DNA from 2 places in the Paenibacillus diazotrophicus genome. Region 2 is predicted to be linked to the other one. Evidence: predicted binding sites of a transcription regulator. Region 2 holds the regulator's gene; the other holds the start of a gene.
The links. Region 2 encodes NrdR, which represses ribonucleotide reductase genes. Its sites were predicted from a motif close to AACACNATATATNGTGTT; they were not measured.

Region 1 (12,355 bases), 200 kb from region 2:
ACGAAATTGGTTACAATAACGGTAGAAATGCCGTTGTTAGACGCAGTATGGCCGAAAAAGGTGCGGTTATGCCGCGCTATCCGCCGTACTAGTAACATTAACGACAGCTCCTCTGTCCCTCCTCACGAAGAAGGGACACTGCCTGATTCGGCGAATTCCTGCTCATATATGGTCTGGACCTTCGCTAGAACGGCAGCGCTGTGGGCAGCGAACTTCAGCTCGGTGATCTGGTCCTTGATAAGAAATACTCCCGCCAGTTTGCTGTGCTGGCCTAAGGCTGCATTGTATAGCAGTCCGGCGCCATGGCTGGGATGGTGGAAGAAGAGCTTCATGATCGGCTTCAGCCAGAAGGGCAAGCCTGATTTTTTGCCGCTTCTAATGGTATTATTCCCTCCCGGATCTGCGCTGCGGATCAGGATGCCTTCTGCTGCGAGCTGGGGCGCAAGCTCCCGGGTCCAGAGCGAGAGGGCCAGCTTGGAGGTTGCATACGGACCGAATAGCTTTTTAAATGCAGTGGGATGCTCTAGCATATCCGGGTCAAATTGCTTCATGGTCATAAACGCATTAGATGAAGTGTTGACTACAGTTTTTATTTGTCCTTTTTGTAGAAGCTCTTTGAGCTCCATCGTAATCAAATACGGCGCCACAGTCTGGAGATCGAAATGCATTTCACGCCCTTGTCTGGAGTTACTTAGCTCGGGAAAGCTGCCGCCCGCATTGTTGAACAGCAGATCGATCTTCTGCTCTCTAGCTTTGATCTCATTCAAGGCATGTCTCAGTGCGGTGAAATCACTCAGGTCGGCTTTGTAGATCCGAAGCTGTCCGCATTTCACTGCCCTGCTGATTAATGTATCGTCCGTTGGATAATTTGAACGGATCAAGGCGATGATCTGCCAGCCTTCACCCAGCATTTTGCGGGTCAATTCAAGTCCAATGCCGTTGTTCGCACCTGTGATAAGCGCTGTTCCGCGATACTGTTGTCCTGTAGTCATTTGTCATTCTCCTTTGATGTTAGTCCCAGTCTGCGTAACGGAGTTGCAGGTCTGGCGGTTCATGCGCTTAGTGTATAACTTGGAGCCGACTCCAAGTCAAGCAGGGGATTTCACGCAAAACCAAGGTTGACTTGGAGCTGACTCCAGGTTATACAATGAAGAGACACAGTGAAAAATAACCGTGGAAGGTGATCCTATGAGCGAATCTGGTGCGAACTCCAGCGTAGATCTACTGCAAAGTTATTCCATTAAACAAACCTCGGAGCTTACAGGGATTACGGAGGATACAATACGGTATTACGAGAAAATTGGATTGCTGCCCCGGGCGCAGCGTAAGGGAAACAGCCACCGTATCTACAGCGACAACGATATTGAGACCATGAAGCTGATCACATGCCTCAAAAAAACAGGGATGTCACTGGATGATATGCGTCCTTACCTGGACCTGTCACTGGATTCCAATTTGTCTGAATACCCGGAATTGCATGCAATGATACGGAATCATAAGCAGAAAATATTGGATCAGATCGCATCCTTGCAACAGATTGTAGATCTGATTGACAGCAAAATGGACCAGGATTTTCTTGGGCCGCAGGAATGTGAATTGACCGGAGATCAGAAGAAAATGCCTGTGCGCAGGACCATACGATAATATGCAGCAGGCTCCAGCCCACAGGTTGGGGCTTTTTTCATTGCCGGATTCGGACAGTCTGCTTAGAATGATAGGAATGAGTATGATTACGTTTATGGGAGGAGTTACTTATGACACAACTGGTTTGTTCTCCGTCAAAATATATTCAGGGGAAAGGCGAACTCGCGCAGCTTGGACTCCATTGCTTACAGCTGGAAGCCAAAGGGGCTTATGCGATCATAGATCCCTATATTCTTTCTGTATACGGGCAGGAGATTGCAGACGGTTTCGATCGGGCTCAGCTCCCTTTGGTCCAGCGTGAATTCCGGGGAGAGTGTTCCATGGCGCAAGTTAATCAGATTATAGCCGGACTTGATGCGGGCATTAGTGTGATTGTCGGCATCGGTGGCGGGAAAACTCTGGATACGGCAAAAGCGGTCAGCCACTATGCTGGATTGCCTATGGTCCTCGTGCCAACAGTTGCCTCCACGGATGCGCCCTGCAGCGCCTTGTCTGTACTGTATTCGGAGGATGGGCAATTGGACCATTATCTGCACTTGCGGCGCAGTCCGGATGTGGTGGTTGCCGATGTGGATATCATCGCCAAGGCTCCGGCCAGGCTGCTCGCTGCAGGTATGGGCGATGCTCTGTCGACTTATTATGAAGCCAGAGCCTGCCGGCGCTCAGGCGCGGTTACTGAGGCGGGAGGAAAAGGCACCATTGCTGCCTTCGCTCTGGCGGGTGCTTGCCGTGATACTCTGCTGGCCTATGGGGCAGAAGCGCTTCGGGATTGCCGGGAAGGTATCGGCTCTGAGGCTCTTGGATTCATTGTGGAAGCCAATATTTATCTCAGCGGCATCGGTTTTGAGAGCGGCGGATTAGCTGCAGCGCATGCTATCCATAATGGGCTTACGATACTGGAGGAATGCCGGCATGTGCTGCATGGGGAGAAGGTTGCGTTCACAACGCTCGTGCAGCTGATGCTTGAGGAGGCACCGGAAGAAGAGGTTCTTGAGGTAATCTCATTTTGCCGGATGGCGGGCCTGCCCTTAACCCTAAGTCAACTGGGGTTGTCCGGTATAACGAGGGAGCGGCTTATGAATGCTGCTGAAGCCAGCTGTGCAGAAGACGGACCGATGGGCAATATGCCTTTTACTGTGACTACGCAGCAGGTACTGAATGCTATTTTTGCAGCAGATCGGCGTGGACAGCAAGCCCTGGCTGGGGATTGTTAATAATTGCGTAGCTGTTCTGTACATATTTATCCTCCGGGTTCCAAACAATGAGAACAATGGTTGTAGAACTCGAAGGAGGATTTCCTGATGAATAAAGGCTATCGTTTGGTTAAAGGCACTATGATATGTCTTATTGCTTCTGTAGTGATACTAACTGGCCAGTGCTTCGATGTGCCGCTTGCTCACGGCAAGGAAGCCGTCCAAGACCAGTACAGGGGGCAGGAACGCTCAAGCTTTCTGCTGACGAATCCCGTTCCACCTAGTGGTGCCGGAAATACACATGCTCAGCCGGCAGAGAATGTTTCTGGGCATAGCCGTGTAGCGATCATTATTGATGATTTTGGCAACGGGTTGCGGGGGACGGACGAAATGTTCAAGCTTCCGGTTAAGTTTACAGTGGCGGTTATGCCGTTTCTTCCGACATCAGAGAGGGACGCGAGGCGTGCCCATGACCGGGGTCTCGATGTGTTAGTGCATTTGCCCATGGAACCGAACAAAGGCAAGCCGGAATGGCTGGGGCCGGGAGCCGTACTGACACGGATGAGTGATACGGAGGTCCGCCAGCGGGTAGAGGCAGCACTGGATAATGTTCCATTTGCCATCGGGGTGAATAACCACATGGGCTCCAAAGTGACCGGTGATGAGCGGGTGATGGGCATTATCCTGAGTGTATGCAAGGAGCGGGGGCTGTTCTTTGTCGACAGCCATACCAACTACCGTTCGATTGCCGGGAGAATGGCCAGGGAGATGGGGCTTCCACCGGTAGAAAATCACATTTTTCTGGATGATGTTCATACCTCTGAACATGTGGCCAAGCAAATGCGGCTGGTGCAGGAAAGGGCAGTGAATCAAAAGTATTGTGTCACCATCGGACATGTCGGCATTCAGGGAAAAGAAACCGCTGCAGGCATCCGCAGCGGCATTGCTGAACTGAAAGATAGTGTTGAATTTGTAGGCATCTCCGATCTGGTCAAGGACCAGTGGAAATGGAATTCCAGTCTCACACTTCCATAAGATAGGCGGCAATGCCGCCAGCGATGGCTTCGGCAATGTCCTCCTGTCCTTTCGGGCTGCACAGCTTGGCCCTGTCGTCTGCATTACTAATGAATCCCGCCTCAACGATAACCGTTGTGGCGGTTATTTTGTTGAGCAGATAAAAGGGTCTGCCGGCCCTAGGCGCTTTCTTAACATCGTAAAGCTGGTTCAAATGGTCTTGAATGGATCTTGCGAGCAGGAAGCTGCGGCCTTCCTGGCGATACAGCACCAGCGGGCCTTGCTTCGCCGGAGATGGAGCCCAGTTGATGTGAATACTGACGACTACGTTTGCCGGCAGGGTCTCGGCCAGCTCTTTGCGCTGCGCCAGATCACGCAAATGCCGGGAGGAGCTGCGCAGCCAGCGGTTCTCGTCACTGGGCGCATAATCTCCGGTCCGGTTCAGAATGGCGTCAAAGCCATCACTGCGCAGCAGCAGGAACAGACGGCGGGATATCGCCAGCGTAATATCCTTTTCCAGAATGTTGCCATGCGAGGTGCCGCCATCAATCCCCCCGTGTCCCGCGTCAATTAGAATGATCCGCTGGTCGTGGCCCAGCATTTGATGACGTTCCGGCTTCCCGCCGACCTGTGAAGGTTCTATTAGGGCCGGTCGCGCTCCCGCAGCCGTTCCTGTAAATAGTGACATCAGTAGACCGGCATACGTCAAAAGCAGCCATACACGCCGTGTCTGTGTCAGATAGTCGCCTGTTCTCGGCAGAATTTTCAAGTGATATGAGCTTCTCAAGGGAATAACCTCCTTATCCGGGACGGGTCATGGGGATGGATACTTTGATAGATTGTGCCACAGCAGTCAAGGCTATACGGAAAAACGTACAAAAGGTTTAACACAGGGCCTTTTGGAGCAGACTAGCAGCATGGAGCTTGTGGCAGAGACATAGGAATTCCCGGTTCAGGGAAACAGGAGGTGAACCGTATGGCTTCCGGGGGTGATGATCTGGTGAAGTATATTACGGAGAAGGTAGTCGTCTATATGGAAGATCCGCGGGCCAGCAGGGAACGCAGAAAGGCTGAGAAACAGCCCTGGGCGGAAAAATGGTTCGGTATGCTCCCGCTTGGCTGGTCCATGTGGCGCAGCAAGTGGACGCGCAGCAGCAGGAAATAAAGCCAGGCGCGGCTTTATTCACTGAAATGGATTCAACACTAAGAGACACTGAAGGAAAATACGTTTCAGCCTTATATAACATACGTTAAAGCAAAGAACCTTCCTATGCCTATTCCAGACAAGGGAAGGTTCTTTGCAGTGCATCGCGGCACTAAACTTATTTAGAGGCCGGAACTGCTTGTGCTGCAACAGAGGCGACCCCTAGTGCAGCACTTCCCGAAGAGGGAAGCTTGTGCAAGGTTCCGCTGTGCTGAAGCATGTCAAGGGGGAGATACCGTTTGCCGTCCGGGCCGGAAGCGGCGTATAGAATGCCAGAGCTTCCGTTAGCCGGATTGCTCCCGGCGGCAGGTCGCCAGCGCTGAAAGCCGGTAACCATAAAGGGAGCCCCATATACGTCATTCCGGCCCCGGGACTGGAAGGCAAGACTGCTGCCTGAGGCCAGAGTCAGAGTGAGCTGGTCCACGCCAAGTGTAGGTAGTGGTGGTGCCGACAGCCATAATAAGTCAGCATACGGATCATCCTGCCCTTCGGTCCGGTAGACAGGAAGAGGAGAACGGTCAATATCCAGGCTGGATATTGTTCTGCTTCCGGCAGTATTGCCATGTAGAACAGCATCTGCATGGCTGGAACTCCAAGGCAGAACCTGTAACAAGGATGCATTAATATACATGATCTTACTGTCTATTGTTAATTTCCATACGGGCAGCAGGGGGGCGTAGAGCGCAGTGAGTTCAATCTTTCCGGAATAATGGACTGGGATAAGTTCCTGCTGCACCAGATACTGGCGCAGATCCTGCAAGCTGTAGGGGAGGCCGTAGCTGCCGGCTCCATATTCGCTGAGCATGTAACCGCCTTGTTCTGCAGCGGTGATAATCAAATAACCGATTCGCTGCTCTCCACTCATCACGTTAACCAGCCAGCTATGGGTTCCCGGTCCAAGGGGGAAATACTCAGTCCCGGCGTTGCTCCAGCTGGTGAAGGGAGGATCGGCGGACAGCTTTCGAATAGTCGTACTTGCGAAATCCTGCAGGGATTCCGGTGAGGTAACGGGTTTCATCGCAACTAAAGGCCAATTGGTTGTGGAGACTGCTTGCGTGACAGTTACCTGGGTTCCTGTGGCTGACAGCTCCGAAGGGAATGCAGAGCTGGCCGAGAACAGCATTATCCCCAGGCACAGGCAGAGGAGAAGGCGCCCGCGGTGTCCGGGAGCGTCCTTCTGCCTAGCTTTTATCTTCATTTGGCGTTCACCTTTCTTCACTGATGTACTGAATTTATTGTAGAGGACAAGCTCTGAAAAGGCTGTTGCTTGCTGTCGCTCTGGTGTGCGGGAATTCCACTGTTTTTTTGCCTGCTTTTAGCGAGCAGGGTCGCATCTTATGTGCTGCGCAGATGGAACAGGCCATAGGTCACGGCAGATACTGCAATCTGCGGCTCATACTGCCAGGTGGTCTCCTTACGCCGGCGGTTGTACTGCTCAAGGATCGCCAGCCGTTTCTCTTCATCCAGCTCCTTGAGCAGCTCCTCGTAATAGATATCCACTATACTTAGTTCCAACTGCAGCCGTTCACGTGCTTCTTCGGCCCAGGTGTAATCCAGCAGCGCCAGCTTTGAAGTCAGATAACCCTCCAGCCGGTCTGCCCCAGCAGCAATGTTCAGCTCAGATGGTTGAATGTGAATATTCTCCGGCAAGCGCGGCGTTAATTCACGTGATCCCAGCTTGGCCTCGAAATCAGGGACAATAAGCCCCGAGGTGAGCGAGACACCAATGAAATGCAGCTCCTCGCGCTTCAAATCACAGCTCATCTCCACCTTGTAGCAGACGGCGAGCCACGGTTCATAGGCAGCCGAGAGCAAGGTTAAGCGCTGCCTGCCACCGGGATCCTCAAACAGCTGCAGGCATTTGCCTTCCTCCCGGGCAGCTGACCAGATCTGTCCCAGGCGCTTGCTGCCGTAGGTGACGTCCTCGCGCCTGATCATCCCCGGGCCGATCCGGGGGAGCGGCGGAACGAACCCGAAGAAGCGGGAAAGGATGCTGTCCTGCGGATCAGCTGTACCCCCCGGCGGTGCTCCAGCCGCCGGGCCGATCCCTGAGCCGGCGCTTAGCTCCGCGCCGGCTTCTATCCCGGCCGCGCCCGCTCCGGCCGGCAGTCCCGCCGCGGCTGTGCGGTCTCCCGCTCCGCGCGGCTGTCTTACTGGCGGTGCTGCCTGCGCGGCTGCCGCCAGATGATCGTACTTCTCCGGATCGAAGACGAAAGTGAACGACAGTGTTTCCGGCGGGGCGCCCGTCCGCTCGACGAACCCCCAATAATAAGGCCGCTCCGTGAGCATGCGGTCCGCGCGAGGTGAGAGCTTCACCGTCACATGCAAGGGTGACACTTCGATCATTGAGCACTCTGTAGCCTCCAGATAATCCATGACTTGCTTGCGCACTTCCTGTGGCGTGAGTGTCATGCCCCGGCCTCGCTTTCGCCTTGAACCCCATGGGTCAGCTCGCTTAGCGATTCACCGATATGGTCCAGCCCGCTGCGCAGCTCCTCGTCGCTGCGGGCTTCGAGCATGATCTTATACAGGCTTTTTTCCAGTGATTCCTTCTTCTCGAAGCGTTCCAGAATGACGTCCAGTCCTCCGATGACCATCTCGAACATATTGATCTTCTCATGCAGCAGATGGAGAATATGCTCCTCAATGGTGCCTTCAGTTGAAAGATTGTAGATCACCACATCATTCTCCTGCCCCAGCCGGTGCACCCGGCCAATCCGCTGCTCCACCCGCATCGGGTTCCAGGGCAGATCGAAATTGATCATATGGTGGCAGAACTGCAGGTTGATGCCCTCGCCGCCGGCTTCGGTGGCAATCATCACCTGGGCGCGGCCGCGGAATAAGTCCATCATCCAGTCTTTTTTGCCCCGGTTCATGCCGCCGGAGTAAGTTACACACTGGAGACCGTGATCCCGGAAGTATTGAAGCAGGTACTCCTGAGTAGCCCGGTATTCAGTGAAGACGATCACCTTCTCGTTCATTTCCCGGATCAGCTCCATGGTTTTCTCCGCTTTTGTATTCGTTTTGACGGTGCGGAGGATCTGGAGCAGCTCCATCATCCGCTCGCGTTTTGGCGAGTCGGCCGGGAGCTTCTTGATCAGGTTGACCAGGGTTATAAAAACAGCATCCCGGCTGCTGCACACCTCGCGCTGCAGCGTAACCAGAGAGAGCATGCTGCTGAGATTGCCGCCCGATTCCTGATACTGGTCTTTGACAAAGGCCGTAACTCCGTCATATAATACTTTTTCCTCCGGTGAGAGCGTGAGCGGTATATTCTTTACTTTTCGCTTCGTGAAAGTCACCGGGCCTTCGCCGCGGCGGTTGCGGATCATGACTTTGGATAGCTCGCCCCGCAGTTGAACCTCGTTCTTCGGCTGGCGCTTGTCTACCACGAAATTGGTGGCAAAATCCCCCTGATTACCAAGCTGGCCCGGCTTTAGCAGTGTGATCAGATTGAACAGCTCGCCGAGATCATTCTGTACCGGTGTGGCAGTGAGCAGAAGGCAGTATTTTTTGCGCAGCTGCTGGACGAAGAGATAATTGGTTGATTTCTTGTTCTTGAGTTTATGGGCTTCATCGATAATGAGCATGTCGTATTCTTGATTCAGCAGCAGTTCCTTGTGCGGGTCCCGCTTGGCGGTATCCATAGAGGCGACAACGATATGGTTGTCCCAGGAGTAGGTCTTTTTTTGGGCAATAGCAGATATACCGAATTTGGTATTCAACTCACGCACCCATTGAAGCACCAGTGAAGCTGGTACAAGAATGAGGACCTTGGTCACAAGTCCCCGAACCAGATATTCCTTCAGCACGAGCCCTGCTTCAATGGTCTTGCCAAGTCCGACCTCATCGGCGAGAATGGCGCGTCCGGACATTTGGAACAGTACTTTATGAGCGGTATCGAGCTGGTGGGGGAGAGGGGACAGACCGGACAGATGCTTCATGCACTGCAGCTCATCAAAGCTGGTTACAAGCCCTGATTTTTCACCTTGAATGGCTAACCGGGACAGCCTCCAATTTCCCCAAGGTCCGCCTTTCTCCAGCCTCGACTCCAGATCATCCAGCCAGTTCCGGTCGAATGACAGAGGGACAGGCAGCAGCGTTTCGTGGGCCAGATCCTTTTCGGGTAACGGGTTACGGAATAATTGCGTCATGTTGCAGCCTCCTCCGGTGCTTGGTTCATAGCGAAATGTGTAGCAGTAGTATGCTCTTAAAAGAGAGAATTCATAACCTGCTATTTTCGGTCCGATGCTGTAAAATAGCGAGCAAGCGGGAGTAAATGTGCCATCTTTTGCCGATATTTCGCTGAGAGGCTCCTATTTTCGAAAAAGACCTTCTACACAATATGTGGTATAGTTGAAAAGCTGATTGACACAATATATTGTTACAAATGCTTGAAAGTTTGATTAATCCGGGCGTTTTTCGGTTATTTTTTATTGACAAGGGAAAGTTGCTGCGTGCAAGTCTGGTGCAGTCCATCCGCCGAAGTTCGGGTTGAAATATAAGGATTTATATGGTTCACGCTATACATCATCCTTATATTTCTCGCTGAAACGGATTCCGTCCCGCAAAAGGATGGCGAAGCCGTTTCCACTTGGAGAGTTTTACATATCACAATATCCGGGAGGTTTTTCTATTGAGTACAGTGGAACGCAAACAGCGTCTTGAAGGTCTGAGTGAAAAAATATTTTTGGACCGTTATGCCTGGAAGGATGCGGACAACAACAATGCCAAGGTAGGCGACGTTGTGCTCGTGCTGACCAAAGACGATCCGAAGTTCCCAACCAAGGAAGTCGGGGAGATTGTTGAACGTAGCGGCCGTGTGGTAACCGTAAAGACGCGCAGCGGCGAACTTGTACAGTCGGATGTGGAAAAATTAACACTTAACATAGAGAAGACTCCTGAGGAAATGTGGGACCGGCTCGCTTCAGCCATGGCTTCGGTAGAGAAAACCCCTGAGCTTCAGGAAGAATGGACAGGCAAATTCCGCTCCATTCTGGATGACTGGAAGCTCGTTCCGGGCGGACGTATTGCCGCAGGTGCCGGGGCAAGTGAAGAACTGACCCTGTTCAACTGTTATGTCGTTCCTTCGCCAAAAGACAGCCGCGGAGGCATCATGCAGACGTTGTCCGAAATGACTGAGATCATGGCCCGTGGCGGCGGTGTCGGCATCAACCTGTCCTCGCTTCGTCCGCGCCGTGCTATCGTTAGAGGCGTTAATGGCTCATCGAGCGGTTCTGTATCCTGGGGCGGACTGTTCAGCTACACGACTGGATTAATCGAACAGGGCGGAAGCCGCCGCGGTGCGCTGATGCTGATGATTAATGACTGGCACCCGGATGTGGTCGATTTCATCACCGTGAAGCAGACGATGGGCCAGGTGACCAACGCCAACCTGTCGGTATGCGTGAGCAACTCTTTTATGAAAGCAGTAAAGGAAGATCTGGACTGGGAGCTAGTGTTCCCGGATACGACTGATCCGGATTACGATACTGTCTGGGATGGGGATCTGGATAAATGGAAGGCCGATGGCCGGGCCGTGATTCCTTACCGTACAGTCAAGGCGCGCGAGGTATGGCACACCATTATTGAATCGGCCTGGAAATCGGCGGAGCCGGGTGTCGTATTCATGGAATACTACAACCAGATGTCCAACAGCTGGTACTTCAATCCGATTATCTGCACCAATCCATGCGGTGAGCAAGGTCTGCCGGGCTGGGGTGTATGCAATCTGTCGGCCATCAACCTCTCCAAGTTCTATGATGCGGAGAATCATGATGTAGATTGGGCGGATCTGGCAACAACCACCCGCTATTCCGTACGTTTCCTGGACAATGTTATCGACAAAACGCCTTACCACTTCCCTGAGAATGAAGCGAACCAGAAGCTGGAACGCCGCGTAGGTCTGGGCACCATGGGTCTGGCCGAGCTGATGATCAAGCTAAACATCCGTTACGGAAGCCCGGAATCCCTGGAGTTCCTGGACAAGCTCTACGGTTTCATGGCACGCGAAGCGTACCTGGCCTCATCCGGTATTGCTGGTGAGAAGGGTTCGTTCCAGGCCTTTGATACAGAAAAATATCTGCTCAGCGGATTCATGAAGAATATCACTGAAGCCTACCCTGAAGTCGGTGAATCGATCCGCAAGCACGGTATGCGCAATGTTACCGTGATCACTCAGGCACCTACAGGCAGCACTGGAACCATGGTTGGCACATCGACTGGTATTGAGCCGTATTTCGCCTTCAAATATTTCCGTCAGAGCCGTCTGGGATACGACGAACAGTTCGTACCGATTGCCCAGGAATGGCTGGAAGCTCATCCGGGTGAAGACCTTCCGGACTACTTCGTAACTTCGATGGATCTGTCTGCGAAGGATCATATTCGTGCACAGGCCGCAATTCAGCGCTGGGTAGACAGTTCGATCTCTAAGACAGCGAACTGCCCGTCCGACTTCACCGTTGAGGAAACGGCAGAGCTGTACGAAATGGCCTTCGATCTGGGCTGCAAAGGCGTAACGATCTACCGTGATGGCAGCCGTGACGTACAGATCCTGGAAACGGCGAAGAAGGAAGACAAAAAGGAAGCTCCAGTAGCAGAAGCCGCAGCTCCGGCAGTGGAACAGGCAGCACAGGCTGTAACAGCCAGCGCAGTTGTAGCAGCATCTCCGGCACCGCAAGCCAGCACCGCAGGCAGCGGAGACAAACAATACAAAAAACGCCCGCAAGTTCTGCGCGGCGCTACCTATAAGATTAACACGCCATTCGGCATGGCTTATATCACTATCAACGACCTGGATGGCATTCCGGCCGAAATCTTCCTGAATGTCGGCAAAGCAGGCTCCGACGTCTTCGCTATGGCCGAAGCACTGGGCCGTGTCTGCTCGCTGTTCCTCCGTTACGGAGACCACGGCGAGAAGGTTGAGCTGCTGATTAAGCATCTCAAGGGCATCGGCGGCTCGGGTGCCATTGGCTTCGGAGCGAACCGCGTTGAATCCATCGCTGACGCGGTAGCCAAAGCTCTGGAGACTCATGTGCAGAACAATGCCCTTGACGACCATGTGCCCGCTCCAATCGCGGCTACCCTGGAGCTTGATTTCAATGAAGCTTTGAATGCAGAATTGAATTCAAGCGTGCCAGCGGCAGCTTCCACGGACGATGGTCACGGCGGTCACGGAGCACACAGCCACACCACCGCATCCCGCGACCTCTGCCCATCCTGCGGCAGCGCCTCGCTGGTTAATATCGAGGGCTGCAAAACCTGCAGCAATTGCGGATATAGCCGGTGTGGTTAAGATTAA
Region 2 (19,752 bases):
CATTACCCAGCAGCCGGTGGCCAAGGACCTTCGCCGTATTATTGTTGCCTTCAAAATATCAAGTGACCTGGAGCGTATGGGCGATCTGGCCCTGGATGTGGCCAAGGTTACTATGCGGATCCAAGGTCAGCAGCTCATTAAGCCGCTTGTGGATATTCCGCGTATGGCAGAGTTGGTAACGGTTATGATTACGGAAGCCATCCAATCGTACCTGGACGAAAATACGGATTTGGCCTACAAAATGGCCCAGGATGACGATCAAGTGGATCAGCTGTACAGCGGGATGATCAATGAGCTCTATGCCTTTATGGTCGAAAAACCGGAGTTCCTCAATCAGGCAATGCTGCTGACGCTGGTCGGCCGTTATATCGAGCGGATTGCAGATCACGCCACCAACATTGGCGAGAGTGTAGTCTACCTGGTAACGGGCAAACGTCCAGATCTGAATCAATAGTGAATGAATAAATTTCTTAAGACAGCAAGCTTTCTTCATAGGAAGCTTGTTTTTTTATGTGAATCGAGCATTTCTATGCTGTTAATGACCCGCTCGGCGTTTCTGCTTACGCAGGGCATATGTTAAAATGTAAGAAGTATGCAAGATAAAGGCGAGGTGCAGAAATGGACAAGTTGATTCTAATCGATGGCAATAACATTATTTACCGCGCATTTTTCGCAATGCCGCCACTGACGAATACCGCAGGACAGCAGACCAATGCAGTATACGGATTCACGACCATGCTGCTGCGCTTAATTGAAGAGCATAAGCCCACACACATGATTGTAGCTTTTGATGCGGGTAAGATCACCTTCCGTCATGCAGGTTATGAAGACTATAAAGGCGACCGGCAAAAGACTCCACCCGAGCTCTCCGAACAGTTCCCGATGCTTAAGGAGCTGCTCAGAAATCTGGGCGTGCCGCAATTTGAAATAGAAGGATACGAAGCCGACGATATTATCGGTAGTATATCCCGGGAAGCCGACGAGGCCGGCCGTCAGGTCATGATTGTGTCGGGAGATAAGGATATGCTGCAGCTGGCTTCGGATCATACGACTGTGGCTTTGGTGCGTAAAGGGGTTACCGAGGTAGAAATGTACGGGCCTCAACAAATACGCGACAAATATGATCTGACGCCGCATCAGATTATCGATCTCAAAGGCCTGATGGGTGATGCCAGCGACAATATTCCTGGTGTCCCCGGAGTTGGAGAGAAGACTGCACTGAAGCTGCTGCAGCAGTTCGGGTCAGTTGAAGGCGTACTGGCCGGAACGGATGAGCTTAAGGGTAAAATGAAGGAAAAGCTGGAGGAACATGCGGATAGCGCAGTAATGAGCAAGAAGCTGGCGACGATCTACCGTGAGGTTCCACTCCAGCATGCCTGGGAGGATATGGTCTTCACCGGAATTAATAAGGATACCGCGGGTCCGGCGCTGGCCAAGCTGGAATTCAAGTCCCTGCTGGAGCGCCTGTCGCTGAGCGCCTATGCTGCTGCTGGCGGAGTCCAAGAGGGTCTGGAGGCAGCTCCTGCTGCAGAGCTGGATATCACCATCGTTGGCGAAGCGGAGCTGCCTGAACTGTTAGATGCATTACCGGGTATCTCTGCGCTGCATGTGGAGTCAAACGGCGAGAATCCGCACCGAGCAGAAGTGATTGGTTTGGGTTTGTCCTCTCCGGAACAGCATTTCTTCGTTCCTTTTCCTCTGCTGAAGAGCCCGGCTGCAGCGAAGCTGCGGGATTGGCTTGGGGATGAGAAGGCGCCCAAAAGCGGATATGATCTGCATCGTGCAGATCTGGCCCTGCACTGGCAGGGGATTGCTTTTGCCGGAGCTACTAATGATGTGCAATTAGCCGCTTATCTGCTGGACCCGACGGAAGCCAATCAGAATCTGAACGATCTAACTGCCAAATATGGCCTGCCTCGTCTGTCCCCGGATGAAGAGGTGTTCGGCAAGGGTGCCAAATATCGAATTCCGGAGCTTGAAATCCTGGGCAACCATATCGCCCGCAAAAGCGCTACCGTGCTCGGTATCGTGCAGAAGCAGCAGCAGGAATTAACGGACACGGATATGACCGGGCTGTTTGTTGATCTGGAAATGCCGCTGTCCCGTATTTTGGCTGATATGGAGAAACAGGGCATTGCCGTTAACAAACAGGATCTGATTGATCTCGGCAAAGAGTTTGAGAACCAGATTTCCAGGCTGGTATCGGATATTTATTCGATTTGCGGAACCGAGTTCAACCTCAACTCGCCGAAGCAGCTGGGGGAAATCCTGTTCGTGAAGCTGGGCCTGCCAGTTGTCAAAAAGACAAAGACAGGTTACTCCACGGATGCAGAGGTGCTGGAGAAGCTGGCTCCCTACCATGATGCAGTGCGGCTGATACTGCAATACCGCACCCTTGCCAAGCTTCAGTCCACGTATGTAGAAGGTCTGCTTAAGGAAATTTCTGCAGAGACCGGTAAGGTCCATACCTTCTACCGCCAGACGATTGCGGCTACCGGACGGCTCAGCAGCCAGTTTCCAAATCTGCAGAACATCCCGATCCGGCTGGAGGAAGGCCGCAAGATCCGCAAGGTCTTTGTGCCCTCCGAACCGGGCTGGTCGATTCTGGCGGCAGACTACTCGCAGATTGAATTACGGGTGCTGGCGCATATCTCCGGTGATGAGCGGATGAAGGAAGCCTTTCTGGAAGACATGGACATTCACACCAAAACAGCAATGGATGTGTTCGGGGTTACCGCCGATCAAGTGGACAGCAACATGCGCCGTTCTGCCAAAGCCGTTAATTTCGGGATTGTGTACGGCATCAGCGATTACGGCCTGTCCCAGAACCTAAATATTCCACGCAAAGAGGCGGCACACTTCATTGAGCAGTATTTTGAGGTATTCAAGGGTGTGCGCCAGTATATGGATGATATTGTAGTGGAAGCGCGCAAGCAGGGCTATGTGACTACATTGCTGGAACGCCGGCGGTATCTGCCGGAGATTAATGCGAAGAACTTCAATCTCCGCTCCTTTGCCGAACGTACGGCGATGAATACCCCGATTCAGGGGACAGCGGCGGATATTATCAAGCTGGCTATGGTTCACATGGACGCAGCGCTGCACCAGCGCGGACTCAGAAGCCGCATGCTGCTGCAGGTACACGATGAACTGGTGTTTGAGGTGCCTGAAGATGAGCTGGAGCTGATGAAAAAACTGCTTCCGGAGGTCATGGCAGGAGCACTCAAGCTCTCCGTGCCACTCAAAGCAGAGGTAAGTTATGGAAGTAACTGGTATGAGGCGAAATAGCCCCCCGCAAGAACCGTATATCCGGTATAATGAAGTGGAGGTGAGTCATTATGCCGGAATTACCGGAAGTAGAAACTGTCAAAAGAACACTTAATGCCTTAATTACAGGCAAGCAGATACAGAACGTCACCGTCCGGCTGCCGCGGATCATTCAACGGCCGGACGATATTCAGGCTTTTGCAGGCATGCTGGCAGGCCATACTGTAGTACAAGTGGAGCGAAGAGGAAAGTTTTTACGTTTTGTGCTGGATGGTCTTGTCATGGTGTCTCATCTGCGGATGGAAGGCCGCTATGGTCTTTATCAGGGAGATGAGCCGCTGGACAAGCATACCCATGTTATTTTTCATTTTACCGATGGTACGGAGCTGCGGTATACGGATGTACGCCAGTTCGGCACTATGCATCTATTCCAGCCTGGTGAGGATTTGCTGCTGCCGCCGCTGAAGAAGCTGGGGGAGGAGCCGCTTGCGCCTTCTTTTACACCGGAACGGTTCAAGGAAATTGTCTCAGGCAAAAGCACCAAAATCAAGCCACTGCTGCTTAATCAGGAATATGTAGTCGGCATCGGAAATATTTATGTAGATGAGGCGCTGCACCGTGCCCGTATCCACCCGGAGACAGGCGCCAAAGCGCTAACCGGAAGCCAGCTTGATCAGCTCCATCATGCCATTGTCGCTACGTTGACGGAGGCTGTAAATGCTGGGGGATCATCGGTGAAATCGTATGTCAACGGCCAGGGAGAGAGCGGGAACTACCAGCATCAGCTGCTCATCTACGGTCGCAAAGATCAGCCTTGTGCGAGTTGTGGCACACTGATCGAGAAGAGTGTGGTTGGAGGAAGAGGCACGCATTATTGTCCAAGCTGTCAGCCGCCAAATGAGATTGTAAAGTAAGCGTTATATCGTAAGATTTGGCACTGCCGTATTTCCCGATTTACGCTAATGTTGTCCATGCAGCTATAAAAGTCAGGCACTCACTGCTTGTTCCGCCCATATACTGTGTGAAGAATGCTGATTAGAGCGAACGGAGCCTTACCCGGAGTCATCCGGGCGGGCTGCCGGTTCTTCACGGGAGGGATTGCGGGTGCTCAGCCCACTTTTTTCATTGCTGCTGCTGGCGTTTGCCTTGAGTCTGGACGGTTTTGGTGTTGGTATTACATATGGGCTGCGTAAAATGAAAATACCGCTGCTCTCGATCCTGATCATCTCGTTGTGCTCGGGTATCGTCATTGGTATCTCCATGCAGGTCGGTGTGCTGCTGGCCAAGGTGGTCTCTCCTCATGCCGCATCCAGTATTGGAGCGGTTATTCTCGTCTTGATGGGCTGCTGGTCCTTATTCCAGATGCTGACGCAGAAGGAGAACAGCCATAATGAAGAAGCTGCTGCCGGGAAGGCGGCGGATGGGGAAGTCAGACGGGAGACGGCTGCTGCTCTTGCCGGGAACAATGGACTTGCGCAATCTTTTGAAACAACAGACGAACAAATGCCTAGATCGGCGGTCTTCTCGCTGGAGCTGCGGCATCTGGGTGTAGTGATCCAGATTCTTCGTACACCTTCTTCAGCCGATATGGACGCTTCGGGCAGTATTTCGTCTATGGAAGCGATGGTGCTTGGAATTGCATTGTCGCTGGATGCGTTCGGTGCTGGACTTGGAGCGGCACTGCTGGGATTCAGTCCCGTCTATACCTCACTGATGATTGCCCTGTTTAGCGGAACTTTTCTGCTATTTGGGATGAAGACGGGATTGAAATTATCGGGAAGCTACTGGATGAGGCATGCAGCTGCATTGCCTGCGTTATTATTAATTGCAATGGGTATAATGAAGCTATTATGAGGTGAGTACATGATTATGGGCTTAACCGGGGGCATTGCCTCCGGAAAAAGCACCGTATCTGCAATCTTTGCGGATAAGGGGGCGCGGCTGGTTGATGCCGATGTCATTGCCAGAGAGGTAATGCTGCCGGGGTCTCCGGTTCTGGACGCAGCCGTGAACAAGTTTGGAGTAGAAATCCTGCTGCCGGATGGCACGCTTAACCGGGCTAAGCTGGGAGAGATTGTTTTCCACGATCCTGAGGCTCTGCAGAACTTGAATGATCTTACACATCCGGCGATACGCCTGGAGATTAAGAACCGCATGCATGCCTTGGAGCAGGAAGACCCCCGGCGATTGGTCATCGTGGATATTCCGCTATTGTATGAATCCCGCCTGGACAATCTTTTTCAAGAGATCATCGTGGTCTACGTTCCCCGTGAGCTTCAGTTGTCCAGACTGATGGAACGCAATCAGTTAACCCTGGAGCAGGCGGAAGTCAGATTAGGTGCCCAGATGGACATTGAACAGAAGCGCAGGAAGGCTTCCTATGTCATTGACAACAGTGGAGATCTGGATCATACAAGGCAGCAGGTTGCTATTTTATGGGACAGGCTGGGGCTGTCATGAAATGGTTGCGTAAAAAAAGAGTGCTGCTCCTGCTGTTTATAGGTTTTACAGCCATTCTATTCTTGAGTACGAACTGGATGTCCTTGTTTTATCCCATTTACTATAAAAATGAGATCCGTACGCACAGCGTTACTTATGAGATGGATCCGTTCCTTGTGGCTGCCATCATTCGGGTAGAGACGAATTACAAAACAGGCCGGGAGTCCAAAAAAGGGGCTATAGGGCTCATGCAGCTGATGCCTGATACCGCCAAATGGGCACTCGAAAAGGCCAAGCTTCCGGATGTATCACTGGATAGGCTTAAGGAAGAACCATCGGCTAACATTGAGCTGGGCACCTGGTATCTGTCTTCACTATCCCGGCAGTTCGACGGCAACCGTATAGCGGTTATTGCGGCCTACAATGCTGGTCCCGGCAAGGTCAAGCGCTGGCTGGATGAAGGGGAGTGGGACGGCAGCGAAGCCGCTGTGAAGGATATTCCGATTGGTGAGACCCGCCATTATGTGCAGCGTGTTATTTATTATTACGAACAGTATACAGAGATCTATAATGAGTTCTAGGCTGCGAGGAGTAATGAATAATCATTAAGCCCCTGAGTTATGTAAAAAGAAGTATTACACGACCCGAAAGTCGAATAATACTTCTTGGCAAACTTAGGAGACATGTTTATTTGAACTGACCTGCCAGTGATTGTTCAGCCAGGGTTACAAGACGTTTTGTGATGTAACCACCGATCGAACCATTTTCGTAAGAAGTTTTATTGCCTTGGTACCCGTCTGGGGAGAGGGTGATACCGAGTTCTTGGGCAACTTCGTATTTCAGTTGATCCAAGGCACCGCGTGCATTTGGAGCTACCAGGTTATTGGAGCTGTTATTTTGGCTCATTACTGTTCACCTCCTATCGGTTGGTAACAGTATTATGTGCTGGACTTGCCATCTTCATAACAACAAATAAACGGTGTTTTATGGAAATTAGAATGAGCGCTTCAGAGCCGATTCTTTGCCGGACCGGGGCGTTACACCTATTGCAAAAGGAAGTGATTAAGCTTATGAAATGTCCTTACTGTGATCACACGAATACCAAAGTGCTGGACTCACGCCCGGCCAACGAAAATAAGTCAATCCGTCGCAGGCGGGAATGTGAATCATGCAGCCGGCGGTTCACCACATTTGAGATGATCGAAGAGACACCGCTGATTGTAATCAAAAAAGGCGGCAGCCGCGAGGAATTCAGCCGCGACAAAATCCTGCGAGGCCTGATCCGCGCCTGTGAGAAACGTCCTGTCTCCGTTGAGCGCCTCGAGGTCATCGTCTCCGAGGTCGAGAAGTCGCTGCGGGGGATCGCCCTGGCTGAAGTGGAGAGCCGCCAGATCGGTGAGCTCGTCATGGAGCAGCTCTATCCTGTAGATGAAGTCGCTTACGTCCGCTTCGCCTCCGTCTACCGCCAGTTCAAGGACATCAACATGTTCATGAAGGAGCTGAAAGGCCTGTTGTCCAAGAGTACCGGGGAGCTGGAGGGATTGTAGTCCTTCTAAGTTGAAAGTAATAAGCCGCTGAACTGCTGGCGGCTTATTACAAGGGTTAGCGTGGGGCGCCTCCAAGCTTTTTGAAAAAAGGTGTTGACACGGAACCTGAATTTTTATATTATATAGAAGTCGCCTACGAAACAAATCAACTTCTAAGTGACATGAACATTACAAATAAAGTAAGTTTTTAGAATACATATTGTAGTTCTAAAACGTCTCATGGGGCCATAGCTCAGCTGGGAGAGCGCATCGCTGGCAGCGATGAGGTCAGGGGTTCGATCCCCCTTGGCTCCACCAATAATTTTATACTTGGACTCTTAGCTCAGTTGGTAGAGCAGTAGACTCTTAATCTATTTGTCCAGGGTTCGAGCCCCTGAGAGTCCATCACAGTAAGAACGGCAGAGATGCCGTTCTTTTTTGTTGTCTGGGAAAGGGTGGCGGCCTTCGGAAGTTCAGTCAGGAAATAGACCGCATCCTTTACGAGAGGGCGGTCTATTTCTTTTTGAGTTATATCAGTAGTCCAAATAGCCGTTGAACTAACCATACTGCACCAAGAGTGGTAATTACCCAAGAACCATAGATGAAAGTGGGCTTGAAGAAGCTCTTTTTTTGTAAATAGATGAGGATTGGAAGCAGAAGCAGCACAATGCATAACTGGATACATTCAATACCTACATTGAAGCTGATCAGATCCACCGCTAAATGGCTTTTGGGCAGGTTCATCCCGCGCAGAATATCCGAGAATCCGATACCGTGAATCAGTCCGAATAAGAACGTGACAACCCACCGGAAACGTATTTCTTTACGGAAAATATTCTCTAGGGCAACATAACAGATGCTCAAGGCAATGACCGATTCCACCAACTGTGAAGGTAAGCTAATCCATTCCAGGACGGCGAGAGTTAATGTGATGCTGTGCGCTAAAGTAAAGGCTGTGATAATTGAAATATATTGCTTAAGCTTTTGCTTTCTTAACAAAAGAGCGAACAAAAACAATAAATGATCATAACCAGTCAAAATATGATTCATTCCCAATTGGAAGAATGAGACCCAATCAGACGTAGAGGTCATAACGGTGTTCCTGTCGTTTTGTGAGGAAGGGCTCTGAGAATTCGGGCTTGAGGTGTTGGGGGATGAGGTTAATTGTTGTTGCTGCTGCTCCTCTGTTAGAAGCATGGTCCATGTCCGGTTTTTCCCCTGTAAAACAGTCTCACTTACCTGACTTCCGTAGTGTGCAGTAATTAAATTGACGTAGGGCGAACTTGAGGTTTGGGAGTATAGGCCATCCATAATAGAGATTGTCTGCCCAGGTTCAAAGGCTGGATAGGTATAATGCCAGGTCACTACCTCTTTATCACTTTTTTGCTCAAGCTTGATTTCCAGAAGCTCTCCGGTCTGCCCACTCCCGTTCATTTCCAGCACGACACTGTCGTCGATCCACTCATCTAATCTATGTTTGTTGTCCTCAAGCTCGTCCGCTTGTAGAATTCCATCCCCATTCGTATCTACATCCATACTCTCAATTATAGAAATGACGTCTAAGGAAAAAGAGAAATCGGTCTTATCTTTGTTAAAGGTAACCATAGTATAGCTAGCGCTAAGAGCATGGGCCGATACCATTTGGTTGGAGAAGACAACTGAAACGATGAGTGCTGTGAAAAGAATGAATCCTTTAAGTATGCTGGATCGGAAATTACGAGATAACAAGGTGGTACCTCCCTATAAGTTGAGCAGTATGATTGTTGTCGCACATAACCAGTATCATAGCAAAAAAATATTTTCGGTATATATGCCCAGTGTAAAGCTAAAGGAATAATTTACGAAATTAATACAATCTAATACTTTGGATCTTACATAACGTGATTATTGTTAATGTAGCAAGGCTGCTGGGCATATAGTGAAACTACTATTGGATGAAGCTTGTACACACAAGAGGAGGAATTTTTTTTATGGAATTACGTAGTAGCCGATTCAACCGATTTAAAAGAAGGACGAGCTTGGGATTAGCCGTACTTCTGCTCCTGTTGTCTGTATCTCCGCAAGGATTGATGATGTCCCGGGCTTCAGCGACTGCTTCGATAGATTCGCCGCATGTTGTGATTAGTCAGGTATACAGCGGGGGAGGAAATGGCACGTCACCCCCATATTCTAATGACTTCATTGAATTATACAATCCTACCGACAGTGATGTTAATCTGGATGGTTATTCCGTTCAATATACTTCTGCGGCAGGGACAACTTGGACCAATATAACTATCATAACAGGCAAGGTTATTCAATCCCATGGCTTCCTGCTGATTCAAGAAGCGAAGGGCACCACTTCAACTGTGGATCTTCCTTCACCTGATGTTACAGGTTCTATTAATATGTCAGCAACAGCGGGAAAGGTGGCGCTTGTGAACGCGCAGACTGCCATTACTGGTATTGCAGATCCTGCTGTTGTAGATTTCCTGGGCTTTGGTACCGCCACTGAATTCGAAGGTGCTAAGCTGACTGCATTAAGCAGTACCACCAGTGCTCAAAGAAAATCCGAAGATGGCAGCAACTCCGGACCCGGAAAAGGTGCTGGCCTGGACACCAATAACAATAGTACGGATTTCATCGTTGCTCCCGTGCTTACACCAAGAAACTCAGCAACGCCAGCTGTTATAATTACCAAAAGTGCACAACCTCTTGGTCAGAACATTCAATTCACCAGCCAAGGTGCGGTGGGTACAATCACAGGCGATGTATCATCTGTTACGTCCTCTACATATGTTTCCCTATATTTAAGTGATCCAGGTGCCGCACCAGTTCCGGTTACACAGGCGGTTTATGCGGATCCTTCCGGTGCATTCAACCTGACCTTCGATAATTCCAGCGACAGCAAACAAGTCTATCTTACGGCAACTGAACTTGATAAAGTAGCCAGTAAAGCTGTAATGATCAACCTGGCACAGTCAAGCGCGGTGCTTGATAAGACCAAATTATTGTATTACCTCGACGCAAGCGGGGGTGGCAGAATTGTAGGAAATGCAGGGGCAGCTGCAGCGAATTCGCTGATCTACAGCTACAATAGTGCAGTAGGTGGAGCGAGGTTCTCCTCTACAGCCGATGGCAAAGACTACGTTGTCTCGGGTGCAGACGGCTCTTTTTCCTTTACGTTTACTAACGGGACAGATGATGTTCATGTAGCACAATTGACAGCTACGCCAAATGGCAAGAACCTGGAAGGTTCACGTACAGCCATTACCAAAGAAGATACAACCGTGATTACCCCAATCAGCACATTACGGACGAATGACAGTGCGGGTAAATCGGACAAAATCAATCAGATTTACACGATACGGGGAGTTGTAATTGGCAATAACCAGGTCACTGCGGCCAATACATTCTATATACAGGATGCTACGGGCGGCATCGCGGTGTTCGGAGCACTGCCAGCAGGGGTTACCGTTGCCCAAGGTGATTTGATCACTGTAACGGGGTCGGTTCTATTTTATAACGGCTTAACTGAAATTACGCCTACAACCGTTGTTAAAAATAGTACAACCAACCTTCCGCTTCCTTTTGAATCGACGCTGCCCGATCTGATTGATTATAACAAGGCGGAGCCGCTTGAGGGATCATTAGTAAAATTCACAGGCAAAATCACAAATATTCCAGCTATTTCTGGCACTGGATATAATCTCACTGTAGCAGATGCCGTAACAAACAAAACGATCACGGTACGGGTCACCACTGCCAGTGGCATTGACGTTTCTACCCAACTTCAGAAGGATTCAACCTATACCTTTACAGGGATATTCAGCCAGTACGTCTCAGGAACCACGTATAAGAGCGGATACCAGGTATTCCCAAGATCCATCGCAGACGTGCAAGAGATTAAAGAGCTTTCCCTTGTCCATCAAGCAGTAACTGAGGCATACACCAATACGGATATTTCATTAACAGCAACTGCCAGAAACGCAGACTCTGTTATCCTTTATTACAGAACAGCAGGTGGAGCGTATACTGCCAAGCCGATGGTTTCATCCGATGGCATTACTTACGCTGCTGTGCTGAATACAAGTTTTGTTGCTGCCGGAAACAGCTTTGACTATTACATCGAAGCCAAGATGGGACAAGATACAAAGCAGTCGGGAACTCCGGTAACCCCATATACGGTTTCTGTTGTTAACGACACCTTTGCACCTAAATTTTACGAAGAAACTCCGATGTCTGGAACAAAGATCGAAGATAGACAACCTGTAATTTCTGTGAAATATGATGAGCCAAGCGGCCTTGATGCTGCAACTCTGGAAGCTACACTCGATGGAACGGCTGTACCCTCTGTAATTAATGGGGATACCATTGAGATGAACAATTCTGCTGATTTATCAGTGAGTGATCACACCGTTAGTGTCAAAGTCAGTGATACCAAGCATAATGTGGGGACCTATACTTGGAGCTTTACTGTAACACCTGTATTTACCGGTGGGAATCACTATCGCGGGACTACTCATAACCATACGAATATATCCCATGATGCTGCAGGTACCCCAGAAGATGCTTTGAAAGCAGCAGAAGCCCATCATTATGACTTCTTTGCTTTTTCAGACCATTCCCATGATATTGATGCCGCCCTGGTTGGCCAAGACACCGTAGATCATAAGGGATCTCCAGAGCGTACCGGCGGTGAAAATTGGAAGTTGACCAAGGATTTAGCCAAGACCTATACCAAAAATGATAGCTTTGTTGTTTTTCCTGCATTTGAAATGACATCTACAACCTGGGGACACTCGAATGTGTTTGGAACCAACAATTTTATAGACCGGAAGCAGAACTCGGGTCAATATCAGGATTTGAGCAAGTATTATGCCTGGGTCATGACGTATGATGATGTCGTTGCACAGTTTAATCATCCGGACATGTCCGCGAATGCTTTTAATAACTTCACACCATATGACCGGAATGTGGACAAACTGTTCACTATGTTTGAGGTAGGGAATGGCTCAGGCCACTACGGTTATGCCAATGCGGAAGCTAAATTCTTCAAGGCTCTTGATCTGGGCTGGCATGTGGCTCCGACCTATGGCGAGGACAATCATGATGGTACCTGGGGGCAGACCAATGCCAGAACAGTCATCGTGGCTAATGACTTGTCACAGGAATCTTTACTTCAATCCATGCGCAATATGCGTGTGTATATGACGGAAGACCCTAACTTTACACTGGACTTCCTTGCGAATGGCAGCTATATGGGGGCAACTGTCAAAGGAGATACCCTGAATTTCTCGGTATCCGGGAAAGACAATGTTGTCGAAAAGAAGAGTATACCTGAATATAGCTACCTCAGCAGTACTTACCAGTCAGATGACCGAATAGCTAAAGTCGAATTGATCACTAATGGTGATAAAGTCGTGGACTCGATCACACCGATGACCTCTGATTTCACTTGGAATCCTGTTGTGCATATTACCGGAGGCCAACAATGGTTTGTTGTGAAAGTGACACAAATGGATGGAGAGCAGGTATATTCTGCACCAATCTGGTCACAGGAAGTAAATACAGATGTTAAAGTGAGCGGAATTAATATTGCAGGGAACAGCCTGGTTGCTGGCAGTCCTACTGTACTGGAAGCCGGATTGACCAACCTGGGTTCACAGGATTTGTCTAATCTGAATGTGAATTTCTACTATGATGCGGTTGATACAGCACATTTTATTAATAAAGCGTCGGTATCTTCTATCCAATCTAAAAGTACAGCCTCAGCTGCGGTTACCTGGTCTAATCCAGTGCAGGGTTATCATACCTTAATTGCCGTACTGGATACTCCGGCGGGAGATTCTCCAGAGGATAATCAATTCCGCTTGGAGGTAACGATCAAAGCCTCCTTGGGAATCAAGGTAATGATTGATGCCTCCCATAAGAATGAGAATACTTCAACTGATGGTGGTACCTATAAAGACAACCTGAAGTCCTTTACTACTCAGCTCCGGCAGGAGGGGTACACTGTCGTGGAGAACACAGGTGCTATTACTGCATCCAGTCTGGCGGATGTAAAAGTGCTTATGTTTACACATCCGGCAGTTGCTGTAACCGCTGATGAAAGTGCGGCGATTGCAAACTTTATACAGCAAGGCGGCTCCTTATTCTTAACTGAGAAGAGTAATAACAGTACGAATCCCGCATTTGCAAACAGTCTATTGGCACAAATCGGATCTACGATTCAGGTTAGCAATGACGGAATCTTTGATACGAGCCCAGAGGGCAATTTCTGGTCCCAGCCGATAGGGACGAATACCTTTACAGTTAGACTTCATCCTGGACTAGTGAGTAATTATATAACGGACCGGGTACCAACGCTTGAGTATTATAGTGGTGCCAGTCTGGAAAAAGTGGGTCATCTCCCTCTTACGGATACTGACAAATTAACGATTTTGGTAAAAGGGAATGAGACTACCTTCCAAGGTAAAATCGCGATCGGTGGCTTTACCTATGACAATGTTGATGATGGAACCGGCGGTTCCGCTATTCCTGCTATTGCTTCAGAAGAGATAGGGAGTGGTAGAATCATTGTTTCCGGGATGAATTTTGTTAATGATAAACAGCTCGATGAAACGTATAATGCGAAGGGTAATAATGAGCTTGGTTTAAATTCTATTAACTGGCTTGCTCAACGTGAGACGGTGATAAATAATATTGCAGACACTAGAACTAAACCTGACGGCACACCTGCAGTAATTGAGGGTACCGTGGTTACCGGTTCGAACATCTTCTTCGATGCGTTCTATGTGCAGGATGCTACTGGTGGCATTATGGCATTTAAAGAAGTGCCGGAAAATACGCTGGTCGAAGGTGATACTGTCAGAATATATGGTCAAATGAAAACTTTTGAGAATAATAAAGAGCTTGAGTTTGGTTCCTTTGCATCGGATGTAATCAAAACAGGACATACCAGCCCAGTGGAGCCTCGTGTATTAACTACAGGACAAGCTAATCTAGAAGCGAACCAAGGTTTGTTAATTAAGGTAAAGGGCAAGGTCATTTCACAGTTTGATGAGAATTCTTATGTGATCGATGATGGCACAGGCCAGGTTCTCGTCTTTACCGATGGATATATAGCCAAGCAGAGCGGACCTGTTCCAGTCTTGGTAGCCGGAGACACCCTGGAAGCCGTAGGTATCACTGGTAAGAATACGGAAGGAATTCGAATTCGTGTGCGGAACACAACGGAGTTAGTGAAGGGGATAGGGGATTCAACGGGTCTAACGCCGACACCAACGCCGACACCAACTCCTAGTTCTGGACCAACAAGTTCGGCAAGTCAGAGTCCGACAAGTTCAACAAGTCCAACGCCTAGTCCAAGCCCAATTCCGACAAGTTCAACCCATCCTACGGACTCTAAGGATAACGTCAAAGTCACGACCAGCAAAGAAACAGGGTTGGATGGGGTCACATACGACAAAGTCACTATCGACGCAGCCTCGCTTAGTGAAGTGTTGCAGTCCTATAGACAAGCGACAGTGAAAGTTCAAGATGCTTCCAATCCTGTTAAGGTTGAAATTCCGCTGCAGGTTTTTGCACCAACAGATGGTTCCCAGAAGGACTCCAGTATACGAATTCAGAGTGAAGGATTCTTCTATACGCTACCTTCCAATGTGATTCCTACAGCGGAACTCACGCAGCGGCTGGGTACTGATATGAAGGACATCCAATTGTCCTTGGTCATCACTAGAGCTGGAACTGAGGAGGATAGCCTTCTTGTAAAAGCTGCGCGAAAAAGCAATGTAACACTGTTAACAGACGCAATAACCTTTACGATTATTGCAGAAAGCAACGGGAAGAAGACGGAGATTAATAATTTTGGCACCCACTTTGTTTCCAGGGGAATTACTGTGAGTACGCAGGTAGATCCCCGGTTCAGTACAGGAGTGCGATTGGATGAGGCCAGGGGTGAGCTGGTATTTGTGCCATCGTACTTTAAGGTAGATGGTAGTACAACAGAGTCCGTACTGCAGCGTAATGGTAACAGTATATATGCTGTTGTTCATTCCAATGTCACGTTTGATGATATTAAAGGGCATTGGGCGCAGGGCAATATTGAGCTTCTTGCCTCTAAATTGATTGTTAAAGGAGTAACGCCAGCACATTTTGATCCTGAACAACATATTACACGTGCAGAATTTGCTGCCTTGCTGGTCCGCTCCTTAGGAATGGATCAAAAGGGAAATGGCACAGCATTTAACGATGTTGCCGCAAAAGACTGGTTCTATGGAGCTGTTGAAGCGGCAGCGGATGCGAAAATTGTAACTGGATTTGCCGATCACAGTTTCCATCCGCTGGAGCCTGTCAGCCGTGAAGAAATGGCTGCGATGACTCTGCGGGCACTGGAATATGCGGGGCATGCTTCCTCTGCAGCGAATAATCCATCCGTCCTGGATTCCTATAAGGACAACAGCTCCATTGGGAACTGGGCAAGACAACCCATTGCCGAATTAATGACGGCTCAGATCATGAAGGGGATAACCAGTAATGAAATCGCGCCTAAGGCGCTGGCAACCCGTGCACAGGCAGTCACCATACTCAAACAGGCTCTGCAGTCCATTCAATTCATCAACGAATAGCGTATGTTCAACCCAAAAAGACACCTTAATGGTGTCTTTTTGGGTTTTTTTTAAGTTCAGCTCTCTGAAGATCATAACCCAGGAAGCCCTTACTCATTGCATCTGTAATGACCGCTATTTACTGCCAGCTTCCCATCTCAGATTCCAGTTATAATACTGGTCCAATTCCTGGTGTCCGGCGAAATATTCTACGAGTCTCTCGACGCTGAGTGTCTCATCATTCAGATTACGAATCATAGCGATGGCACACATGCCCTTATTGTTGTTGTGCTCATCCAGCCGGACCTCGATCTCCGGACCGCCCTGCTGCTTGATGGTTACAATCGCATCTGCCTCCGACCAGTTCGTGATTCCCTCATAGATGAAGGCAAAGATAACGATGCGGCTAATTTCGGAAAGATAATGGCCATTAATCCTCAGATTCTCGCCGGTGGCTATGGAGCCGGTGCGGTCATCCCCGTCAAGGGAGATATAAGGCGGCCTGCTCAAGCTTCCGAAGGATTCACCGAGTGCTTGGACAGAGCCCTTGATGCCATTTTTCAGTTCAAACAGACAACCAAGGTCAAGGTCAACGCCTTTACTTCCGAACCAGCCCGAAGATTTTTTTTGATACCAGTTAAGATTGATCAGTATCTCGCCAAGGGAATCAGTCCCTTTCTGGAGATTGATCTTCTCCCCGCGTTTCTTAAGCAGGATGGTATTCGGATTTAATGGAGGGGCTGGAGGTGATGCTGGTGAAGACGGGGGCAAGTTGTCTGAGTCCTTAGGCCGTGACCGCAGTTCTGGGAGAACAAGCGGGGACGGCTGTGATTGAATTATTGGGCTAGCGGGTACAACCGAGGGCAGTATGTCATTGACCTCTATCCCATAGCTTTTGCATAGGGCAGCTAGACCTCCTGCATATCCCGAACCTACAGCGCTGAATTTCCATTCATTATGGTATCTATAGATTTCTCCCGTGACAATGGCGGTCTCTACAGAGAAACCTTTACCTAGGTTGTAGCGGAGAATATCCGTTCCATCATCAGCGTTAATAATCCGTAAATAAGCATCGTCCAATAGCGAGAAGTTTTGCTGCCGTTTGTCAGCCTCATATATCGTTAGTGCAAATGCAATCCGTTCGTAGTCTGCAGGAATTTGCCTAAGCTCGACAGCGATTTGTGTGTTATCGGTTAAGCCTGCGTAGGATTTTTTATCCGACAGTAATACGGCTACAGATTGGTTCGAAGTAGAAGGATTGCCATAAAAAATAAGGTCTTCATCTGTAGAGACAGTCCCGGCAGGCGTAAGCAAAAAGGCAGAAAAATCAACCTCAACCTCAGATCTCGTATTGTGCCAGCCCATTCCTACAATAATTCGTGTAAGGAGAGGATTGTCTTTCGTTAAGTTGCATTTTTGTCCCTTTATAAGATCAAGTGTCATTAGAATCAGCCTTTCAAGAGATTTATATTCTGCCGCGTCTTCCCGCGTCCAGATCCGGACCGTTCAGGTTGGATAGCTTGTCCAAGGAATGTTCGTAAATACGTACGATATCCTGTACCTTTTGGAACTCCGGATCTGAGGGACCCAGGTTGTCCATGAACATACGCTGCAGGATCTCTCTATAAAAGGAGATGCGGCTTCCAATAATACCGCACTCGTATTCAATGACCTCTTCAACCGAATGCTGCTGCACAAATTCCATCAGGTCATCAGCCGGGTTATCACGAGACTCCCGGTCATTGCGCTCATTTCGTGCGGCAATCGGAGTGTTCACATTATCGAGGTTAACGGTGGAACGGATATCGGTGAAAAGAATACCTTCTTTCGCCAGCATTACCTGAAAAGGCTTATGCTTGAACAGCTCTTGTGCGACAAGAGCGCACATCGTCTGATTTCTCAGCAGGATACCATCAAAGGGGTGAAGAACCCATCCTCTGTCATCCCGATACAGGCTGAACGTGAAGTACTCCCCTCCGTATTCATATCTCAGATTGATGCCAGTCTCTGAAGTTAGCTCATATTGAAATGCATCCATTCAAGTTGCGCCTCCCGCTTCTTCTCTATGATTATATTAGCATAGCAGAATATGGGGAATCTTGGGAGAGAGGATTTATTCCTATATTGGAGGGAGGACGCATACACTTACTCTACAAAATATACATAATCCACAGGTTCACCAATAACATTAGGGATACTCTGTGTCTTTCTTTCTTGATCTAATATGAATCCTACACTTTCATACATTCGTTGAGCGGGAATTAGGTCTTCATTCGTGAATAATATTATTTTTTTTACTTCATTTTGGATGATTCTATTGACCGCTTCTTGAAGCTGCATTTTACCATAACCCTTGCCTTTGTGTCTGGACGCAATGCAATTATGACCAATTTCCGCATACTCAGGCATATTCCTCGGGTCCCATGAAACAAATCCAATGGCTTCGTCGTGTAGTGTTGTGATGAACCCGCACCTATCTGCAATCTCTAAATTGTCAAAGAAAAAGTGATCAAAATCCTGCCAATCCGAAGTACAGCTTTGTTCATATCTGCGGTCAAATGAATATGCATCTGTCAATAATTCAAACAGTATTCCCCGGTTAAAGTCGCTTACCTTTTTATAAATAATACTCATGTGTTCATACCCGCACTTTCATAAATATTCATAACTACCTGTTGGATGGGGAGTTCCTTCACGGAGATGTCGGAGAAGCGGTGCTTTCGCGAGATGTCTTCCAGAAAATCACTGATTGAAATCTGTGCTGTGTCTACTTCAAGCGTAATCTGAAAATCAGACGGACGTTCGATCACTTGGGTATAGGCGTTATTGAAGACGCTGCCCTGAACGGACTCCACAAAAGTGAAACTGACCCGTTTTTTCTCCCCCAGGAAAAGCTTCAGCCGCTGCAGCGAATCATCAAAAACCTTATCCCCGTGGTTGATGACAATCACCCGATGGGCAAGCTCCTCCACATCCTCGAGATCGTGGGTGGTCAGAATGCAGGTCATATTCTGCTTTTTATTCATCTGGTGGATGAATTCACGGATTTTGACCTTGGCGATCACATCTAGCCCGATGGTTGGCTCATCCAGAAACAAAATGTCCGGGCGGTGCAGCATAGCCATGACGAATTCGCATTTCATGCGTTCGCCAAGAGACAGCACTCGTGTAGGCTTTTCAATCACATGGGTAATATCCAGCAGCTCCGTCAATTCTTCCAGACGGCTTTTGTATTCAGGAGTGGAGATCCCGTAGATGGCCTTATTCATGTTGAAACTATCAATAGGTGGAATATCCCAGATGAGCTGGGATTTCTGGCCGAAGACGGCTCCGATTCTGGAGACGTAGTGCTTTCTGTCCCGGGCAGGCGAATAACCCAGCACTTGAATGTCCCCGCTTGTCGGATACAGCGCACCGCAGAGCATTTTGATTGCCGTTGATTTGCCCACTCCATTGGGACCCAGAATGCCGCAGATCTCCCCCTGGCCAATGGCAAAGCTGATATCGTTCACCGCATGGACTACGACTTCTTCGCGCTGAAAGAAGCTTTTGAAGGTTTGCCCCATGCCTGAGCCCCGCTTATAAGTTGTATACGTCTTGGTCAAATGCTTCACGTCAATAACCGGCATCATCCGCCTACCCCCTCGTACAATCTGATCATATGCCGGTAAATCCATATTCCAGCCGCCAAAAATAAAAAGCAGGGTAGAACCGCCGCGTAATCGCTGGCCTGCACCCGCCCGAGGAGAGCAGACGCAGGGAAGAAGCCTACCATTCCCACGGGAATGATCATTGTGGCTACCCCTTGTATAGCCTTCGGGAAAATAGGCAACGGATACTTTCCAAGGTGCAGTACACTGTCCGCAAGCTCGGAGATTCTCGAATTGCCTACCCATTTGAAGGACACCGCAGCCATCATCAGAGATAATCCT

Region 1: a site for NrdR is predicted at 9,426-9,443, ahead of ACAN54_RS10240 (adenosylcobalamin-dependent ribonucleoside-diphosphate reductase). Genes of this name have one in related genera too.

Annotation. Positions count from the first base shown of each region.
Region 1 is NZ_JBGJZN010000001.1:2,232,033-2,244,387, reverse strand. Features, by position in the region: gene ACAN54_RS10290 (hypothetical protein) at 1-98, opposite strand, end outside; gene ACAN54_RS10285 (SDR family NAD(P)-dependent oxidoreductase) at 123-992, opposite strand; gene ACAN54_RS10280 (MerR family transcriptional regulator) at 1,189-1,644, shown strand; gene ACAN54_RS10275 (glycerol dehydrogenase) at 1,755-2,858, shown strand; gene ACAN54_RS10270 (divergent polysaccharide deacetylase family protein) at 2,946-3,872, shown strand; gene ACAN54_RS10265 (N-acetylmuramoyl-L-alanine amidase) at 3,859-4,638, opposite strand; gene ACAN54_RS10260 (YqzE family protein) at 4,828-5,016, shown strand; gene ACAN54_RS10255 (hypothetical protein) at 5,174-6,253, opposite strand; gene ACAN54_RS10250 (YqhG family protein) at 6,391-7,467, opposite strand; gene ACAN54_RS10245 (DEAD/DEAH box helicase) at 7,464-9,209, opposite strand; gene ACAN54_RS10240 (adenosylcobalamin-dependent ribonucleoside-diphosphate reductase) at 9,692-12,349, shown strand.
Region 2 is NZ_JBGJZN010000001.1:2,432,756-2,452,507, reverse strand. Features, by position in the region: gene phoU (phosphate signaling complex protein PhoU) at 1-454, shown strand, start outside; gene polA (DNA polymerase I) at 619-3,288, shown strand; gene mutM (DNA-formamidopyrimidine glycosylase) at 3,339-4,181, shown strand; gene ACAN54_RS11265 (manganese efflux pump) at 4,372-5,121, shown strand; gene coaE (dephospho-CoA kinase) at 5,131-5,727, shown strand; gene ACAN54_RS11255 (lytic transglycosylase domain-containing protein) at 5,724-6,287, shown strand; gene ACAN54_RS11250 (alpha/beta-type small acid-soluble spore protein) at 6,394-6,612, opposite strand; gene nrdR (transcriptional regulator NrdR) at 6,777-7,253, shown strand; tRNA gene ACAN54_RS11240 (tRNA-Ala) at 7,475-7,550, shown strand; tRNA gene ACAN54_RS11235 (tRNA-Lys) at 7,565-7,637, shown strand; gene ACAN54_RS11230 (HupE/UreJ family protein) at 7,761-8,960, opposite strand; gene ACAN54_RS11225 (S-layer homology domain-containing protein) at 9,203-15,841, shown strand; gene ACAN54_RS11220 (TerD family protein) at 15,956-17,263, opposite strand; gene ACAN54_RS11215 (hypothetical protein) at 17,286-17,858, opposite strand; gene ACAN54_RS11210 (GNAT family N-acetyltransferase) at 17,966-18,454, opposite strand; gene ACAN54_RS11205 (ABC transporter ATP-binding protein) at 18,451-19,449, opposite strand; gene ACAN54_RS11200 (ABC transporter permease) at 19,449-19,752, opposite strand, start outside.